Regions from separate parts of the Gordonia humi genome, predicted to be linked through region 1. Evidence: riboswitches for the same ligand, from Rfam matches in the RefSeq annotation. Region 1 holds a riboswitch; each other region holds the start of a gene.
What was found. Region 1 has a riboswitch for cobalamin ahead of metE (5-methyltetrahydropteroyltriglutamate--homocysteine S-methyltransferase). Riboswitches for the same ligand answer to the same signal wherever they lie in the genome.

Region 1 (6,510 bases):
CAGGATCGTCACCGGGCCGGTGAGCATGCCCTTGACCGGCTTCGACGTCAGCGACTGCGCGTAGGCGATCCAGTCGACGGTCATCGGAGACTGCCGCACCACGTCGCCGAACAGGATCGGCGGGCGCACACACCGCGACCCGTACGACTGGACCCAGCCGTTGGCCGTGGCGAAGAAGCCGTCGAGCTGCTCGGCGAAGTACTGCACCATGTCGTTGCGCTCGGGCTCGCCGTGCACCAGCACGTCGAGGCCGATCTTCTCCTGCAGCGCGATCACGTCCGCGATCTCGGCCTGCATGCGGCGCGTGTACTCGGCGTCGTCGATGGCCCCCGTCCGCAACGCCTGGCGGGCCTTGCGGATGTCCGTCGTCTGGGGGTACGAGCCGATCGTCGTCGTGGCCAGTGCGGGCAGATTCAACGCCGCGTCCTGGACGGTGCGTCGCGCGGCCGAGTCCGGCCGGGTCCAGTCGGACTCGGCGAGGGCGGACAGGCGGGTGCGGACCGACTCCACGTGCAGGCGCGGATCGGTGGCGCGGGTCGTGAGCGCCTGTGCCGCCGCGTCGAACGCCTCGGCCTGGTCGGCGCGGCCGTTCGCGTAGGCGCGGGCCAGGGCGACGACCTCGGCGTGCTTCTCGGCGGCGAACGCGAGCCATCCGCGCAGCGCGTCGTCGAGCCCGTCCTCGCCCGCGAGCGTGTACGGCACGTGCAGTGTGGAGCACGACGTCGACACGACGAGTGAGCCGACGCCGCCGCGGAGCGCTTCGAGGGTGCGCAGTGCCGCGTCGAGATCGGTGCGCCACACGTTGCGGCCGTCGACCACGCCGGCGACGACGATCTTGCCGCCGAGCCCGGCGGCCGCCACCGTGTCGACATCGCCCGCGACGAGATCGACACCGACGGCCTCGACTCCGGTCCGACCGAGTGCCGCGAGCGACTCGCGAGCATCGCCGAAGTAGGTCTGGACGAGGATCCGCGGACGCGCCGACACCGCCGACAGCGTGGTGTAGACGTCCTCCGCCAGCGCGGGCAGATCGCCGACGGCGTCGGTCACCAGGATCGGCTCGTCGATCTGCACCCACTGCGCACCGGCGTCGGCGAGGGCGCCGAGCAGCTCGACGTACAGGGCGACGACCTCGCCGATACGACTCAGCGGCGCGTCCGCGCCGTCGACGGCCTTCGACAGGGCGAGGAAGGTGATCGGTCCGACGATCACCGGGCGGCCCGCGACACCGTCGGCCGCGGCCTCGGCCAGCTCGGCGAGGACCTTGGTCGCGTCGAGCGAGAACGCCGTCTCGGGGCCGATCTCGGGAACGATGTAGTGGTAGTTCGTGTCGAACCACTTCGTCATCTCGAGGGGGGCGACGCCGTCGGCGCCGGGATCATTCAGCCCGCTCACTGCGTTCCCGGCGCCGCGCGCGGCCGCGAAATAGCGGTCCAGCGGGTCGTCGATCGTCGTCACACGCGGCGGCAGCGCGCCGAGCATCACAGCGGTGTCGAGGACCTGGTCGTAGTACGAGAACGTGTTGACCGGCACCGAGTCGATGCCTGCCGCGACGAGGGCGCGACGGTCCGACGCGCGCAGCTCGGCGGCGACGGCTTCGAGTGCCGCGCGGTCCGAGCGCCCGGCCCAGTAGGCTTCGACGGCGCGTTTGAGCTCCCGGTTCGCACCGATGCGGGCGGTGCCGGGGACAGTCGCGGTGAACGGTGGGGTGGGTGTCGTCGTATCGACGGACATGTACTTCTCCTGCAAACAGTGGTGACGACCGTCGCCCGACAGAAGATGAGCACAGAACCGCGGACCCGCGACGCGCACGGGCCGGCCTCCGGTGTCATCGCCTGATCCACGAGGCGGACAGCCACCGAGTGCGGCGCACCCGGTACACCAGGCAGGTCTTCGGGCTCGTCGGCGTGCGCTGAGCGCTCCTACTGGTCGTCGCTTCCCAGAGCTGCCGTGGCAGGCCCAGTGCACGTGACGACGGTCGTTCCGACATACCGCTGCGGGTCAGCTCCGGATTCTCACCGGATTCCCTCTTTCGACGCCTGCGACGACTCGTCGTCGTAGGCGAACCTGTTGCGAGGCCGATCATAGCGACCGGTCCCGACGAATCACATTCGCGAGATCGCGTGCGTTAAACCCTGGCGTCCGACGCCGGCGCCGGGATCACCCCGGTCTTCGCCAACTCCTTCGCCGCGTCGAACTCGGCGTCGATCTCCGGGTTCGGGCGGTAGGTGGCCAGGCTGACCGCGACGGCGACGACGAAGCTCGCGGCGACGCCGGGGACGATCTCGTACATGTCGTCGCTCAACCACGATCGTCCCCAGGCGTAGGCGACGACCGCCCCGGTGACGATGCCGGTGAGTGCACCCCACGCGGTGAAGCGTCGCCAGTACAGGGACAAGACGACCGCGGGGCCGAAGGCCGCACCGAATCCCGCCCAGGCGAAGGCGACGAGGTCCAGGATGCTGTTCGACGGAGAGATCGCCAGCACCGCGGCGATCACCGCGATCGTGAGCACACCGAGCCTCCCGAGGCGGACATAGGTGGTGTCGCTGAGTTCGCGGCGACCGGTCTTGGCCGCGACCAGCTTGTACAGGTCCTCGATCAGGGCCGATGAGCAGACGATGAGCTGCGAGGAGATGGTCGACATGATCGCCGCGAGCACCGCGGCCAGGACCAGCCCCGCGATGAACGGGTGGAACAGGATCTGCGACAGGGCCAGAAACACGGTCTCGGCGTCGTCGGGCGCGTCGGCCGTGTGCTCGGCGAAGTAGGCGATGCCGACGAGCGCCGTGCCGACCGCACCGAGGGCGCACGCGAACATCCACGCGATGCCGATCCGGCGCGCGGTGCCCGCCTCGCCGGGGGAGCGCAACGCCATGAATCGCACGATGACGTGCGGCTGACCGAAGTACCCGAGTCCCCACGCCACCGACGAGATGATCGCGATCGCGGAGCTGCCCGCGAAGAAGCTGAGGTCGTCCGGATCGACCGCGCGGACCCCGTCGATCGTGGCACCGACACCGCCCAGATCGATGATGCCGATGATCGGAACCGCCAGCAGCGCCACGACCACCAGGATGCCCTGCGCGACGTCGGTGAGCGACGCCCCGAGAAACCCGCCGAAGAGCGTGTACAGCATCGTGACACCGGCCACGATCAACATGCCGACGGTGTAGTCGACGCCGAACGCGCTGTCGAAGAACTTGCCCGAGGCGACCATGCCGCTCGACACGTAGAACGTGAAGAACACCAGGATGATGACACCGCAGGTGATGCGCAGCACCCGGGACGAGTCGCGCAGCCGCGTCTCGAAGAAGCTCGGGATGGTGATCGCGTCACCGGCGATCTCGGTGTACGCCCGAAGCCTGGGCGCGGTGAGCCGCCAGTTGGCCCACGCACCGATCAACAGACCGATCATGATCCACGACTCCGACAGGCCCGACACGTACATCGCACCGGGCAGGCCCATCAACAGCCAGCCCGACATGTCGGATGCGCCCGCGCTCAACGCCGCGATCCACGGCTTGAGACCGCGGTCGGCGAGCATGTAGCCGTCCAGATCGTTCTTCGTCTTACGGTAGGCGTAGAACCCGATGCCGAGCATCGCCGTGAAGTACAGGACGACGGCGAAGATCTGGAACGCGCGACCGTCGGACGCTACTGACATGAAGACTCCCTCGGTGTGATCGGCATCTCGCCAGAGGGAAGTCTGCCGTCCGTCGCGCGCCTACTACATGTGAATCCGAACGAATCGACGCGATGCTATTGGTTCGGATTCACGAAGCGTACGACCGCGTCAATCGTGCCGGTGTCGTCAGTTCGGCCGACAGCCGGTGGAATGCCGGATTCGGGTTGCCGAAGCGGTGCAGGGACATGGACACCGCCTGTTCGAGCAGCCAGTGCCGCAGCTCCACCCGGCCGGACGAGGTCACCGCGTCGTCGAGGAGTGCGACGTCCGCGCGCTGGGCGACGGCGTCGCGCAGCAGCTCCGGTGTGGCGCCGACCAGGCGAATCCGCGACGCGTCGAGAGCGGCGACGGCGACGGCGAGATCGACGTCCGACTCCGTCCTGACCGGGAGGCCGAGGTCGGCCGCCGAGCCGAGGACGGTCGCGGTGGCCTCGTCGACGGCCGGGGACGCACTGACGTCGACACGGGCCCCGGACAGAGCCACGGCCGCCAGGACGCGCGCCGTCGCGGCGGGCGACGCGTCGTCGGACACCCGCAGCACCGCGTGCGCCGGGCGGTACCGGAAGACGTTCGCCTCACTGTGCAATCCGGACTCGTCGCGGCCGGTGCCGAACTCGGACGCCCAGGCGTGGTCGTCGTCGGCGAGTGCCGCCGACAGCCATGCGCGGTCCTCGTCGGCCAGGGCCGTCGAGACCGATCGGGCGAACGTCGCGATCGCGGGAGTCTCGGGCGCCGCCACGGGGCCCGAGATCGGGGAGTCGGACCATTCGCCGAGCATCATCAGGTAGTTGGGGCCACCGGCCTTCGACCCGAGTCCGACCGATGACCGCTTCCACCCGCCGAACGATTGACGGCGGACGATCGCGCCGGTGATCGGGCGATTGACGTAGACGTTGCCCGCGTCGATCCGGTCGAGCCAGGTGCGGACCTCGCGCGGGTCGAGGGAGTGCAGTCCCGCCGTGAGCCCGAAGTCGGTCCCGTTCTGCAGCCTCAGCGCCTCGTCGAGGTCGGCGGCGCGCATCAGTCCCAAGACGGGGCCGAAGCACTCGGTCAGGTGGAAGAACGAACCGGGTGCCACGCCGTCCTTGACACCCGGTGACCACAGTCGGCCGGTCTCGTCGAGCATGCGCGGTTCGAGCAGCCACGACTCGCCCGGTTCCAGGGTGGTCAGCGCACGCCTGAGTTTGTCGCTCGGCTCCTCGGTGAGCGGCCCGACGGTCGCCGACATGTCCGTCGGCCATCCGACGACCATCGACGCCGCCGCGTCGACGAGCTGTCGGCGGAACCGCCGAGAGTCGTAGACGCTGCCGACGAGAATGCCCAGCGACGCGGCCGAACACTTCTGTCCGGCATGCCCGAACGCACTGTGCACCAGATCCGAGATCGCGAGATCGCGGTCGGCCGACGGCGTCACGACGAGGGCGTTCTTGCCGGAGGTCTCGGCGTTGATTCGCAGGTCGGCGCGCCAGGACTGGAAGAGCGCAGCGGTGTCGGAGGCGCCGGTGAGGATCACCCGGTCGACGTCGGGGTGGCTGATCAGCCGCCGACCGGCGGGACCCTCGTCGGGCTGGACGCCCTGGCAGACGTCGCGGGGGACGCCGGCGTCCCACAGCGCCTCCAGGACCGCGGCGGAGCAGTGCGGGGTCGGCGCCGAAGGCTTGTGGATCACGGCTGCCCCGGCGGCGAGCGCCGCGAACGTGCCACCCGCGGGAATGGCGATGGGGAAGTTCCACGGCGGCGTCACCACGACGACGCGGTCGGGGGTGAATGTGGCGCCCGTGACCGCGTCGAGGTCGAGCGCCCGATGCGCGTAATAGCGCGCGAAGTCGATGGCCTCGGAGATCTCCGGGTCCGACTGGGCTACGGACTTGCCTGCTTCGGCGGCCGCGACCGCGACGAGGTGTCCGCGTCGACGGGCGATCAGGTCGGCGGCGCGGTACAGGATCGCGGCCCGCTCGCCGGCCGGTCGCGCGGACCAGTCGAGGGCGGCGGCGCGAGCCCGTTCGACGAGCGCGTCCACGTCGCCGACGTCCACGCGCGGCGGAATGCTCTGCTCGTCGAGCCATCCGGGTGCGGTGCCGCGGGCGATCGCCGCGCGCGCCCACGCCTGGTTCGCGGGCAACGCGGGATCGGTGTCGGGCTCGTTCGCGAACGGCGGCAGGCCGCCGACGGGCAGCGGCGGCAGGGCGGAGGTCTCCTCCGCGGCGCGATCCTGCCGGTGGTTGGGCCGTGGGGCGCGGCCGCCGGCGGTGAGGGCGGCGCGCAGACCGTCGACGGCGGCGCGAAACCGGTCGGCCTCGCGCCGGTAGACGTCACTGCCCGGCGTGAGATCGAAGATCCCCGACATGAAGTTCTCCGATGCGGCGTTCTCCTCCAGGCGACGCACGAGGTAGGAGATCGCGACGTCGAACTCGGCGGGTCTCACGGTCGGCACGTACAGCAGGAGGCGTCCGACGTCGCCGCTGACCACCTCGGCCTGCTCGGTCGCCATACCCTGCAGCATCTCGAACTCCACCCGATCGGCGACACCCCTCGAGTCGGCGAGCAGGTGGGCGAAGGCGATGTCGAACAGATTGTGTCCGGCCACGCCGAGGCGCAGACCCGCCATGCGGTCACGGGTCAGCAGCCAGTGCAGCACGAGTTTGTAGTTCGCGTCGGTGGCGGCCTTCGAGCCGCACGTGGCGGTCGGCCACCCGGCGGCCTCGGCGTGGACGGTCTCCATGGCCAGGTTCGCGCCCTTGACCAGGCGTACCTTGATGCCCGCGCCGCCGTTCGTGACGCGGTCGGCGCCGAACGCCGCGAGACGCTGCACGGCTCCGAGT
Region 2 (6,510 bases), 1.4 Mb from region 1:
ATCGCGGACGCGTCGGTGTCCGCTACGTGCGCGGCGACCAGTTCCATCAGACTGAGCTGATATTTGATGTCGAGGTGATTCGTCGGCTCGTCGAAGATCATCACCTGCGGCTCCTGGACGAACGCCCGCGCGATCTGCACGCGCTGTCGTTCACCGCCCGAGAGGGAACCGTAGTGCTCGTCGAGCATGCCGTCGATCTCGGTCTCCCGCGCGACCGTCTCGATGATCTTTCGGTCGCGGGCCGAGCCGACCGTCCAACTCCGACGATGCGGTGTCCGCCCCAACTCGAGTACGTCGCTCACGGTCGGGTTCTGATCGGTGGTGGCCGCCTGCTCGACGAACGCCACGCTCTGCGCCACGGTGCGACGAGGCAGCGACCCGATCGCGGTGCCGTCGAGGAAGACCGTCCCCGTCGCGGGCCTGCGCAGGCCCGCGAGCAGCCGCAGCAACGACGACTTGCCCGATCCGTTGGGCCCGATCAGCCCGACGACCTCGCCCGGCGACACCCGCAGGTCGACGTCGGACAGGATCGTGCGACGCCCCGCACTCCAGCCGACTCCGTCGGCGCGCAGAATCATCGGCGCCCCTGACGGATCAGGACCAGTACGAACATCGGCACGCCGACGATCGCGGTGATCACTCCGATCGGCAGTTCGCGCGGAGCGATCACGACCCGGCCCGCGACGTCGGCCCACACGAGGAACAGGGCGCCGATGATCGCCAGGGTCGGCATCATCACGCGGTGGCGGACGCCGACGATCGCACGTGCGGCGTGCGGCAGCACCAGCCCGACGAAGCCGATCGCGCCCGAGACGCTCACCACCACCGCGGTGATCGACGCCGTCACGCACAGCAGCAGCAGACGAGTGCGCGCGACGTTCACTCCGAGCGATGCGGCCGCGTCGTTGCCGAACGCGAATGCGTCCAGCGCCCCCGACGACAGCAGGCAGATCGCCAGTCCGAGGATCGTCGCCGTACCGCACACGGCGACTTCGGTCCACGACGGTGACGAGAGTGAGCCCAGCAGCCAGAACAAGACGCCGCGCGTCTGCTCGGCGTCGGCTGAGGTGTAGACGATGAACGAGGTGAGCGCCGAGAACAGCTGAGTGGCCGCTATACCCGCGAGAACCACGCGGTCGGTGGTCCCGCCCGCCAGCCTCGCCAACAGCAGGACCAGTGCGAATGCGGCCAACGCTCCGAGGAAGGCACCGCCCGCCATGCCGATGACTCCCGCGCCGAATCCGAGCAGGATCACCGAGACCGCACCGACCGAGGCGCCCGAGGACACGCCGAGGACGAAGGGGTCGGCGAGCGGATTGCGCAGCAGAGACTGCAGGACGCCGCCGCACACCGCGAGTCCGGCGCCGCAGGCCGCGGCCAGCACCGACTGTGGGAGCCGCAGCTTCCAGATGATCGACTCCTGCAGCTTCGACAGCCCGGAGCTCCCGCCGAACAACTCGGCGCGCACCGACGACGCGACATCGGAGAATCCGAGGTCCGACGGTCCGATGGTGATGGCGAATCCGATGGAGATCGACAGCAGTACCAGTCCGCCGAGCCATAGGGCGGCGACGGCGGACGGGTGAGACTGCAGTCGCGTCACTTACTCAGACCGAGCTCGCGCAGACCGTCGGCGACGTTCTGGACGCCGTAAGCGGTGCGCAGCGACGGATTCATCTCCGCACCGGTGGCGATGATGTAGCGCTTGTTCTTGACCGCGTCCATCTCGCGGGTCACCGGGTTCGACTCGAGGAAGTCGATCTTCTTCTGCGCCGACTCGCCGGACTGGATGTCGCGGGTCAGGTTGCCGATCACCAGGACCTGCGGATTCCTGCTGGCGACTTCCTCCCAGCTGATCTGCGGCCACTCGTCGCGTGTGTCGTCGAAGACGTTCTTGAGACCGAGCTCGCGGGAGATGACGCCGGGCGCACCGCAGCAGCCGGCCATATAGGGCGACTCCGAGTCGGAGAACCAGTACAGCACCGTCGTGCCCTGCGCGTGCACCGAGTCGGCGGCGGTCGCCACTCGCTTCTTCAGATCCGCGACGACCTCGGCGGCTCTGTCGGAGGTTCCGGTGAGCTCACCGAGCTGGGTGATCTCCTTGTAGACGAGATCGAGCGTGAAATCGGTGCTGCGCGATCCGTCGCCGCCGGTGTCGTCCTTGCCCTCGCAGTCGGACGGTGCGAGGTACGTCGGGACGCCCAACTCGGTGAACCGCGACCGCGGCGCCGTTCCACCCTTGTCGAACGTCGACGAGAACGACGCCGTCACCAGGTCAGGATCCTCGGCCAGGACCGATTCGAACGACGGCCAGTCGTTCGAGATCCGCTTGACCTTGTCGTTCTCCTCAGCGAGGGACGGCAGGACGGGGTCGGTCCACGTCGCCGTCCCCGCCATCCGGTCGGCGAGACCGAGCGACAACAGCGCCTCGGTCGTGCCCTGGTTCAGCGAGACGATGCGCTGCGGCGGCGCGTCGACCGTCACCTGCTCACCGCAGTTCGCGAGCGAGACGGGAAATCCCTCGGCGGTCGAGTGCGGCGACGAGTCGTCCGACGACCCGCATCCGGCGAGGAGTGCGACGGAGCCGGCGAGCGCGACGGCTCCGGCCAGGATTCGGCGAGGGTGAGGCATGGTGTCCTTCGGGCCGCGAGCTGTGGAACGCGAAGCTCGTCTGCGGATCGGCGCGGGAGTGCTCCCGCGCGAGCCAGCAGGTCTTCGGACTCGAGGTCTGCCGCTGTCGGACGTCTTCCCAGGCCGTTACCCAGTGACATGTGTCCGACGCGTCGCTCTCACCGCTGCGCGTCAGTCCCGGACTCGCACCGGGTTCCCTGCCCGACTCGTCGGGCACGCTGGCGAGGCAATCGTAACTTTTCGCCGTGAGACGACTGTGCCCGGGACCACCCGACGGTGGTCCCGGGCACAGTGGAGGTCGGCTACTTCGCCGTCGCGATGCCCAGCGACGGGAAGAAGAAGCACGTGGCATCGCCCTTCTTCACCGTTCCGTAGATGGCGGAGAGGACCGTGCCGGAGCCGGTGTCGACCAGGCCTGCCCTGACTCCGTTATTGGGGATCAGATTCAGCGCGGGCGTCAGCGTGGATTCGATGACCGGCTTGGCGATGGCTGCCAGACCGAGGACGTCGGACTCGGCGATCCGCTTGTTGACCGCATCGAGGATGATGTCGGTGACGCCGCCCATCGGCTCCCCGAGACCGCCCTTGAACGTGTTCACGTTGAACCACGCGACTCTCATCCCGGACTTGTCGCCGGAGTCGTTGATCAGACCGGTCGGCACGAAACCGTAAAGGACTTCCCCCTTCTTCACCGCGTTCAGGTCGATGTCGCCGACCAGCGGGACCTCGACCGTCAAGTCGCCGACGCCCGGGGTGTACGGACCTGCGACGGCACCGCCCGCCGCGAGGGACAGACTGAAGTCAGTGCACAGACCGACAGTCGGTGTGAACGGCGTGATTCCCAACTGGTTGAGAACCTTGTTCGCCGCTTCGATCCCGTCGATGACCGATGCCGCATCCGTCGGCTGTATCGCATCCAGTGCGTTCTTCGCGGCGACGGCGTCGGAGCTGGGCGCGGCGTGTGCCGCGGGTGCGCCGATCGCACCGCCGAGCAACGCGGCGGACGCTGCGACTGCGGCGAGGGCAAGACGAATCTTCATTACGGGCTCCTGTGCCTGGGACGACGTTGGGCGGACACGAGACTCCCATCCGCAACTCCAAACACTGCCTGTTTCTCAGGTTCTTCTCAAGTGCTCCGATGGTCTCGAATCGGTGACGATATCGATGCCTCGCCGAGTGTGGCATAGTGAGGTCGATTACTAGAACACGTTTCAGTATTGCCGACTCGAAGGAGCGCCACCGATGAGCAGGACGCGTCGCGACCCGGGCGCACGTCTGCCCGCGGCGGCCCGGATCCCGGCACCGGAGGTGACCGACGGCCGCATACCGCGTCTCCGGGACCGCGAACCCGCGGTCACCACCGACACCGGCGGTTCCGCGAACGACGCGCTCACCGTCGTCGCGACCCGTCGGCGAGCCGGCGGACAGGAGCAACCGTGACCGAGCAGAGGATCGTCGTCGTCACCGGAGCCTCGCGTGGAGCGGGCAAGGGCATCGCCCTCGCGCTCGGCGCGGCGGGCGACGTCGTGTACGTGACCGGCCGAACGACGACGCCCGGCGCATCCGATCTCCCGGGTACGGTCGCCGACACCGCGGCCGAGGTGACCCGGCGCGGCGGAACCGGCGTCCCGGCGATCGTCGACCACGCCGACGACGCCCAGGTCGCCGCCCTCGTCGACCGGGTCCGCGACGAGCACGGCCGCATCGACATCCTGGTCAACAACGCGATCGCACTGCCGCGCGCACTGACCCGGAAGGGCCCCTTCTGGGAGAAGCCGTTGAACCTCACCGACCTGTTCGACGTCGGCATGCGCTCGGCGTACGTCTGCACGTACTACGCGGCGCCGCTGATGGCGCCCGGCGGCCTCGTCGTCAACACGTCGTCGTTCGGCGGCACGGCGTACATGCACGGTCCCGCCTACGGCGCCGCGAAGGCCGCCGTCGACAAGATGGCGCACGACATGGCCGTCGACTTCCGCCCGTTCGACGTCGCCGTCGTCTCGCTGTGGATGGGACTGCTCAAGACCGAACGGACCGTGGCCGCCTTCGACGCGCACCCCGAGATGTACTCGGGACTCGCCGCGACGGCCGAATCGGTCGAGTTCCCCGGCCGCATCATCGACGCCCTGCACCGCCACCGTTCGCGAATGGAACGCAGCGGCCGCGTGCTGATCGGCGCCGAGGTCGCACAGGACCTGGGCGTCACAGACGTCGACGGCAATCGGCCGCCGTCGCACCGCGCGTTCCTCGGCGACCCGCCGGCCTTCAGCGACGCCGTCGTAGAGTGACCGCGTGAAAGCGCGTATCGAACTCACCGGCATCTTCGTCCACGACCAGGCCGAAGCCCTCGACTTCTACACTCGTCACCTCGGTTTCGTACTGCGTCACGACGAGCCGGCCGGCGCGTTCCGGTGGCTGACCGTGGTCGGCGGCGACACCCCCGACGGCCCGGAACTGCTCCTCGAACCGAACGAGCACCCCGCTGCCCGCGCCTACCAGCAGGCGCTCGTCGCCGACGGCATCCCGTGCGCATCGTTCAAGGTCGACGATGTGCGAGCCGCGTGCGCCGAACTGGCTGCCGCGGGCGTGCGCGTCGTGACCGAACCGATGGAAGCCGGACCCGTACTCGTCGCCGTGATCGACGACACGTGTGGCAACTACATCCAGCTGATGAGCGACGTCAGCTGACGTCGCTCAGCGGGGCCGCGGCTTTCAGCCTCTCCAGTTCCTCGGCGAAGTGGACGATCAGCTTCTCCGGGCTCCGCATGCTCGCCTTGGCGGCGATCACGCCTACGTGGACGACACCGTTGTTCGACAGCACCGTGATGTTCAGGCCCGCTCCGTGCATCACCGGGCCGAACGGATACAGCCCGACCACCTGAGCTCCGATGAAGTAGAGCGGCATCGGCGGGCCGGGGACATTCGAGATGACCAGGTTGTGGATCACCGGATGCTTCTCGGCCAGGCGCATGCCGGCGTAGGCGCGCATCGCCAGACCGAATGTGCGGGGCGCGGCGAACTCGGCCCAGTCCTGCAGAGTGTCCGCACCGACCGCCTTGTGATGCTCTTTGGCGTTCTTGTTCGACTCGGCCATCGCCCTCAGGCGCTCCAACGGGTCGGCGATGTCGGTGCGCAGCCGCATGAACAGCGCCGACACCTTGTTCGCGCCGTTGGCCCGCTTGGACTCCTCACGCACCGACACCGGCACCGAAGCCAGCAGCGGACCGTCGGGCAGCTCGCCGCGCAGCTCGAGATACGAGCGCAGCGCGCCCCCCGCGATCGACAGAACGATGTCGTTGACCGTGGCGCCGGTGGCCTTCCGCACCGCTTTGATGTCGCCGAGCGACAGATCCGCGACGGCCGTCGTCCGATGGCCGTCGATCGTGCCGTTGAACGACGTCCGGGGTGCGGTGAACGGCGGCGCCATCGTCGTCCCCGCCCACGCTCGACCGATGGTCTCGGAGATCAGGCCGATCGACGGCTGCACCAACTTGGGCAGAGAGAACGGGCGACTCAACGTGTCGAGCAGTCCCCGACCGATCAGCTCGAAGCCCCCGGGACCGTCCTCGTTTCGACCCGCGTCGTCCGGTGCCAGGGCGGGCGCATCCGGTTCCAGGCTGCACAGATACGAGATGAGGTTGGCGCCCGACGCGCCGTCGACCGTCGAATGGTGCATCTTGATGATGACGACGACCTTCTCGACGCCGTCGCGATCGACATAGCCTTCGATCAGCAGCGTCTCCCACAGCGGACGCCCGCGATCCATCGGCAGGCCCGCGAAATGCCCGGTCACCTCCATCAGCTCGGCATACCCGGCCGGTGCGGGCAACGCCATCCGGTGCACGTGATGATCGATGTCGAAGTGATCGTCGCGCACCC
Region 3 (6,510 bases), 1.9 Mb from region 1:
GCGGTGATCGGCAGCAGCCTGGCGTGCAGCGGCCCGACCACCATGCGCGCGGCGTGCGGCACCACCAGCCCCACGAAACCGATGATCCCGGCCTCGGCCACCATCGCCGCGGTGCACAGCGAGACGACGATGTACAGCCCCCAACGGACCTTCGCCACATCGACGCCCAACGACATCGCGCTGCGCTCACCGAACGCGAAGGCGTCGAGGACGCGGGATGCGCCGATCACCACGGCCACGACGACGCCGACGATGATCAGCAGCAACGGCATCCGGGGCCATCGAGCACCCGCGACCGAACCGAGGGTCCACCGCATCACCTGTTCGGCGGCGCCGTGATCGGCGATCAGGATGAAGACCGCGGAGATCGCCGAGCCCAGCTGAGCCACCGCGACTCCGGCGAGGATCAGCCGGCCCGGCATCAGCGCGCCGGTTCGGGTGGTCGCTATCGCGAAGACCAGCACGAGAGCGCCGACGGCGCCGACGAACGCCGCCGTCGACACCGCACCCATGCCGGCGAACCCTGCGGCGGCCACCCCGGTCGTGATCACGATCGTCGCACCGACCGACGCGCCGGAGGCCATCCCGAGAATGTACGGGTCGGCGAGCACGTTGCCGGTCAACGACTGCAGGACGCCGCCGCACACGGCCAGCCCCGCGCCGATCACGGCCGCCTCGACGACGCGGGGAGCGCGTAGGTCGACGACGATGTACGCGGTGTTCGCGTCCACGCCCGGTCCGATGCCGATCTGCCCCGCGAGCGCGGTGTACACGTCACCGAGCGAGATGTCCGCCGCTCCCGCGGCGACGCCGACGCCGACGCTCACCGCGAGGGCGGCGAGCAGCCCGCACACCCATATCGCGTAGATCCTGGCCGAGGTGGCCGCGGCGGGTGCTCCGTGTCCGGTTACGGAGGTCAGAGCTTCGCCAGTTGGTCGGAGACCGATTTCGCGCCGTCGATCAGGCGAGCGCCCGGGGTCGATTCGGAGAACGGCAGGACGACGAAGGCGCCGTCGCGCACCGCTCTCAGATTCTTCAGCACCGGATCGCTCTCCAGATAGGTCCGCTTGGCGGCCGCGGTGTCCCAGCCCGCATCGGCGAGGACGATCACATCCGGATCGGCCCGGACCACGTCCTCCCAGTTGCCGTCCGCCCAGCCGCCCTCGAGTCGGTCGAACACGTTGGTGCCGCCGACCGCGTCGATGATCAGCTGCGGACCGCCGTCGCCCGCCCCGACGAACGGAGTGTCGGTGGCGCTGTCGTACCAGAAGATCTTCTTGTCCGCGCCGGCCTTCGCGGTCGTCACCGTGTCGAGGGTCGCCCGCATCTGGTCGTTGACCGTGTCCGCGGCGTCCTCACGGCCGAACAGTTTGCCGTAGTCGGACGTCTCACCGGCGATTGCGTCCCAGGACGGGTCGGGGCGATCGCTCTTGTCGGCGCAGCCGAACGGCGATACGTAGGTCTCGATTCCCAGGCCCGCGAGCTCGTCGCGGCTGCCGAGCGCCTTGTCGTCGAACGCCGAAGCGTACGACGCCGCGACGAGATCTGGTTTCGCCTCGATCACCTTCTCCCGATCCGGGTACTCCGGCGCGAGGACGGGGATCTTCTTGTAGGCGTCGGCCCACTGCGGTGCGATCTCGTCGTCGAGGTAGGCGGTGCCGATCAGCTGACCACCGGCTCCGATCGCCAGTGCGGATTCGGTGGCGCCCTGGTTGACGGTGATGGCGGCGTCCGCGGCGTGCGGCAGAGTCACGTCGCGCCCGCAGTTGTGAACGACGATCTCACCCGATCCTCTGTCGGCGTCGTCGGTGCCGTTGGTGCTCGAGCACCCGGCGAGAAGTAGTGTCGCGGCGACCAGACCGGTGCCGACGGTGAAACGGGTGTGCATTCTTGATGCCCCGCCTTCCATGACTCGTGGAATATCGGTGTCGGTCACGGCCGGTCTCCTGGCTTCGCAGGGCTGCCCGCACGAGCGCCTTCCCGAGGAGTCGTCCTCAGTGGCCGAAGTCGTCAGCTTCGCGGCTCGTGCCGGACCTGCTCACAGTGGCGAGTACCGCGCCGGTCTTTCACCGGTCTTCCCGTTCACCGTGACGTCGTGCCGAATGCTATCAGTGCGCTCGTCCGGACCGCACCTTCTGTCCGGATCGTTCCGGACGCCGCGCGAAACGTTCGAAACGAGCCTTACGCGCACAAGCGTGACTGTGACGCACACCGCTCCCAGACTCTTCTCAGGCGTCGCGCCACACCCGGTGGCCGACAGGAGTGAAACGAGACGACGATGCTGGTGGCTCTGGGACTGGCCATGGTGGCCGTGTTCATGTTCCTGATCATGACCAAACGCGCGACGCCGGTCGTGGCGTTGATCTTGGTCCCGACGATCTTCGGACTGTTCGCCGGGGCCGGGCTCGGCATCAGCGACATGATCACCGACGGGATCACCGACCTCGCGCCGACGGCCGCGATGCTGTTCTTCGCGATCATCTTCTTCGGCATCATGATCGACGTCGGCCTGTTCGATCCGATCGTGCGCGGCGTGGTCCGGCTGGTCCGCGACGACCCGGCCAGGCTGGTGGTCGGCACCGGTGTCCTCGCCGCCGTCGTCTCCCTGGACGGCGACGGGTCGACGACCTTCATCATCGTCACCTCGGCTCTGCTGCCGCTCTACCTGAAACTCGGGGTGAGCCCGGTGGTGCTCACAGTGGTCGCCGGCCTGGCGAACGGCACGATGAACATCCTGCCGTGGGGTGGTCCCACGGCGCGTGCGGCCGCCGCGTTGAAGATCGACGCCTCAGACGTGTTCGTCCCGATGATCCCGTCGCTGGTCGCGGGCATGGTCGTCGTGCTGGCATTCGCCTATCACCTCGGCGTCATGGAGCGACGCCGCATCGGCCGCATCGAGATCCGCCCGTCGGTCCTGGCGACCGCGACGGCATCGGTGTCGGCCGGCGGCGGCGACCTGCCGCCCGCCGACCGACCGGGGTCGTCCGCCGGTTCGGGGTCGAGCGACGACGGCTCGTTCGGCGGAGTCCTCGATCCGCACCGACCCACCCTGCGCCCCGGTCTGCTGTGGGTCAACGCCGCGCTCACCGTCGCCCTGCTCGCCGTCCTCGGCGCCGACGTCGTCGCGATTCCGGTGCTGTTCATGATCGCCGCGGGTCTGGCCCTGGTGATCAACTTCCCGCGGATCAAGGATCAGCAGGCGGCGATCGTCTCGCACTCCTCGTCGATCGTGTCCGTCGTGGCGATGGTGCTTGCGGCCGCGGTGCTGACCGGAGTGTTCGCCGGGACCGGCATGGTCGACGCGCTCGCCCACTGGATGACCGGCGCGATCCCCGACTGGATGGGTCCGCACATGGCGATCGTCGCGGGCGTGCTGTCGATTCCGTTGACGTTCCTGATGAGCAACGACGCGTTCTACTTCGGCGTGATGCCGGTGCTGACCGAGACCGCGTCGAAGTACGGCATCGATCCCGCCGAGATGGCGCGCGCGTCGATCACCGGACAGCCCGTGCACATGCAGAGCCCGCTGGTCCCGGCCATCCTTCTGCTGGTGGCGCTGGCCGCGGTGCCCCTGGCCGACCATCACAAGAAGGTGCTGTGGCGGGCCGCGATCGTCTCGGTCATCATGCTCGTGGTCGGCGGACTCGTCGGCGCGATCCCGCTCTGAGCCGATCCCAGGTCCTACGCTGACTCCCATGGCGGATTCCCCCGACGGCACCGCCCCGGTCCGACGACCGGGGCGGGTGCCGTTGGTCGCGCAGGTGCTGCTTCTGCAGATCGCGGTGATCGTCGTCTGTCTCGTCGTCGGTTTCGGCTGGCACATCGCCAAGGTCGACGACGACATGCGGGTCGAGCACGCGGAGCGGGCACTCGCCGTCGCCCGGGCAGTGGCCGGCGACCCCGACGTGCGGCGGCTGCTGCTCGCCGAGCAGGGACGCGACCTCGACCCGGCCGCACTCGCCTCCGGCGTCCTGCAACGCGAGGCGCTCGACATCACCCGGCGCACGGGTGTGCTGTTCGTGGTGATCGCCAACGCCGACGGTGTCCGAGTGGCCCATCCCGATCCCGCCGAGATCGGCAGGCCCGTGTCCACCGACCCCGGCGCGGTGTTGGCCGGGCAGGATGTGATGGAGACCGACCGGGGCACGCTCGGCGAGTCGGTGCGCGGCAAGGCGCCGGTCACCGACGACGCGGGCGACGTCGTCGGCTTCGTCAGCACCGGCATCTCCACGCAGCGGGTCTCCGACGCGACCCGCCACGACATCGTCGTCACCGTCGGGCTGGCCGCCGCGGCACTGGCCGTCGGCGTCATGGGGTCGGCGCTGCTCGCCCGGCGGTGGCGTCGCCTCACCCTGGGTCTGGAACCCGACGAGCTCGTCGACCTGGTCGGCGAGCAGCGCGCCGTGCTGCATTCGCTCGCCGACGGCGTGCTCGCGATCGACGCCGCCGGTCGGCTCCGCATGGTCAACGACCGCGCGCGCCGTCTCCTCGATGTGGACGCGACGACGGGGACGTCCGTCGACGATCTGGGCCTGACCCCGCGCATCCGTCGCACACTCGACCGACCGCATGAGGTTCCCATCGCGGCGACCGTCGGCGATCGGGTGGTGATGGCGAGTACACACCGCGTCGACGCCGACGGTCGCGACCTCGGCATGGTCCTGTCAGTCGTCGACCGAACCGACATCGAGAATCTGACCGCCGAACTCGACACCGTGCGCTCGTTGAGCGAAGCGCTGCGAGCACAACGACACGAGACGGCGAATCGCTTCCACGTGCTCGGCGGCCTCCTGCGCCACGGCGACGTCGACGAGGCCGTCGACTATCTGGACGAGATCACCGGATCCGGCGGACGCTCCGGGATCGACGGGTTGGCGAACGTCGCCGAACCGCACCTGCACGCGTTCCTCGACGCGAAGGCCGTGCTGGCGCGCGAGCGCGGAGTGACCGTCACCCTCGGCCCGCAGACCTGGGTGGCGGGCGCGCTCGCCGAACCGGTCGCCGCCACCACCGTGCTCGGCAACCTCCTCGACAACGCGGTCGAGGCCGCGGGCCCGGGTGGCGGCGTCGACGTGGAACTCCTCACCGACCGCCGTGCACTGTGGATCACCGTGGCCGACGACGGCCCGGGCATCGTCTTCGACGATCCCGGCGAGGTCTTCGACGAAGGCCGCTCGTCCAAAGATCACACGGCGGTCCCCGGCGGCCGAGGCATGGGACTGTCGTTGTGTCGGCAGATCTGCCGACGACACGGCGGCGACCTCCGCGTCGCCGATCCCGGCGGCCCGAGCGCGTCGGCGCGGACCGTCTTCGTCGCCGATCTGCCCGATGCGATGACCGAAGGACCTCACGATGACTGACCCGAACGACATCGGCGTACTGATCCTCGACGACGACTTCCGCGTCGCCCGCCTGCACGCGGCGATCGTCGACGCCCTCCCCGGCTTCCGCGTCGCCGCCCGGGCCGGCACCGTCGCCGCGGCCCGCGCGGTGTTCGCCGACGGGGTCCCGGTCGATCTCGCGCTGCTCGATGTGTACCTGCCCGACGGCTCCGGGGTGGACCTCGTCGCGGAACTGCCGTGCGACTGCTTCGTCGTCGGTGCCGAGTCGAGTGCGGACGCCGTTCGTCGCGCGACCCGATCGGGTGCGCTGACCTACCTCATCAAGCCGTTCGACGACACCGAGCTCGCCCGGCGGCTCGCCGGATACGCTCGGTACCGTCGGCTCCTCGACGGCGGAGCGGTCGACCAGAAGCAGGTCGACGACGCTCTGGCCGCCGTCCGGTTCGGCGGCCGCGGACCGGACAGGCGGGCACCGGTCTCGCCGACCGAGGAACGGATTCTCGCGCTCTTCGACGACGGCGTCGAACTGTTCGCCGACGACGTGTCACAACGGATCGGGATCGCCGCGCCGACCGCACGCCGTCATCTGGCCGCTCTCGTGGCCGCCGGCGCACTCACGATGAGCCTGCGGTACGGCGGAACCGGGCGACCGCGCCAGGTGTACCGGCGCGCATGACACGCCGCTCAGTTCGTCGGACGGCTCAGCACCGACTCGACGCGCTCGAGCTTGCCGTCGATCTCTCCGGTGTGCCCGGGGCGGATGTCGGCCTTGAGTACGAGCGATACCCGCGATCCGTAGCGACCGACCGCGGCGGTGGCCCGTTTCACCACGTCCATCACCTCGTCCCACTCGCCCTCGATCTCGGTGAACATCGAGCTCGTACGGTTCGGCAGACCCGATTCGCGAACGATCCTCACCGCTTCGGCGACGGCCTCGTGGACACTCGCCGGATCACCGCCCGACGGTGCGATGCTCGGATCGGAGGGCGGGCCCGACGGTGCGACGGAGAAGGCGACGATCATGGACTCCACTGTGCCACCGCCGCGCCGCGCTCAGCTCACGGACCCGTTCTTCGTCAGCGGCACCCGGTCCCGGGCGACGAACCACCGGCTGACCGGGGTGCGAAGCAGCAGATCGACGATGAGAAGTGAGACCGCGAGCACGACG

Region 2: another riboswitch for cobalamin. It lies ahead of BKA16_RS17950 (ABC transporter substrate-binding protein); the one in region 1 lies ahead of metE (5-methyltetrahydropteroyltriglutamate--homocysteine S-methyltransferase).
Region 3: another riboswitch for cobalamin. It lies ahead of BKA16_RS20040 (ABC transporter substrate-binding protein); the one in region 1 lies ahead of metE (5-methyltetrahydropteroyltriglutamate--homocysteine S-methyltransferase).

Annotation. Positions count from the first base shown of each region.
Region 1 is NZ_JACIFP010000001.1:2,465,057-2,471,566, forward strand. Features, by position in the region: gene metE (5-methyltetrahydropteroyltriglutamate--homocysteine S-methyltransferase) at 1-1,734, opposite strand, end outside; cobalamin riboswitch at 1,868-2,086, opposite strand; gene putP (sodium/proline symporter PutP) at 2,129-3,667, opposite strand; gene BKA16_RS11245 (proline dehydrogenase family protein) at 3,777-6,510, opposite strand, start outside.
Region 2 is NZ_JACIFP010000001.1:3,904,953-3,911,462, forward strand. Features, by position in the region: gene BKA16_RS17940 (ABC transporter ATP-binding protein) at 1-578, opposite strand, end outside; gene BKA16_RS17945 (iron chelate uptake ABC transporter family permease subunit) at 575-1,603, opposite strand; gene BKA16_RS17950 (ABC transporter substrate-binding protein) at 1,600-2,631, opposite strand; cobalamin riboswitch at 2,689-2,869, opposite strand; gene BKA16_RS17955 (hypothetical protein) at 2,934-3,671, opposite strand; gene BKA16_RS23950 (hypothetical protein) at 3,874-4,071, shown strand; gene BKA16_RS17965 (SDR family NAD(P)-dependent oxidoreductase) at 4,068-4,919, shown strand; gene BKA16_RS17970 (VOC family protein) at 4,924-5,319, shown strand; gene BKA16_RS17975 (WS/DGAT/MGAT family O-acyltransferase) at 5,312-6,510, opposite strand, start outside.
Region 3 is NZ_JACIFP010000001.1:4,331,302-4,337,811, forward strand. Features, by position in the region: gene BKA16_RS20035 (FecCD family ABC transporter permease) at 1-854, opposite strand, end outside; gene BKA16_RS20040 (ABC transporter substrate-binding protein) at 917-1,936, opposite strand; cobalamin riboswitch at 1,920-2,105, opposite strand; gene BKA16_RS20045 (CitMHS family transporter) at 2,279-3,667, shown strand; gene BKA16_RS20050 (sensor histidine kinase) at 3,696-5,360, shown strand; gene BKA16_RS20055 (response regulator) at 5,353-6,018, shown strand; gene BKA16_RS20060 (thiamine-binding protein) at 6,027-6,365, opposite strand; gene BKA16_RS20065 (acyltransferase family protein) at 6,396-6,510, opposite strand, start outside.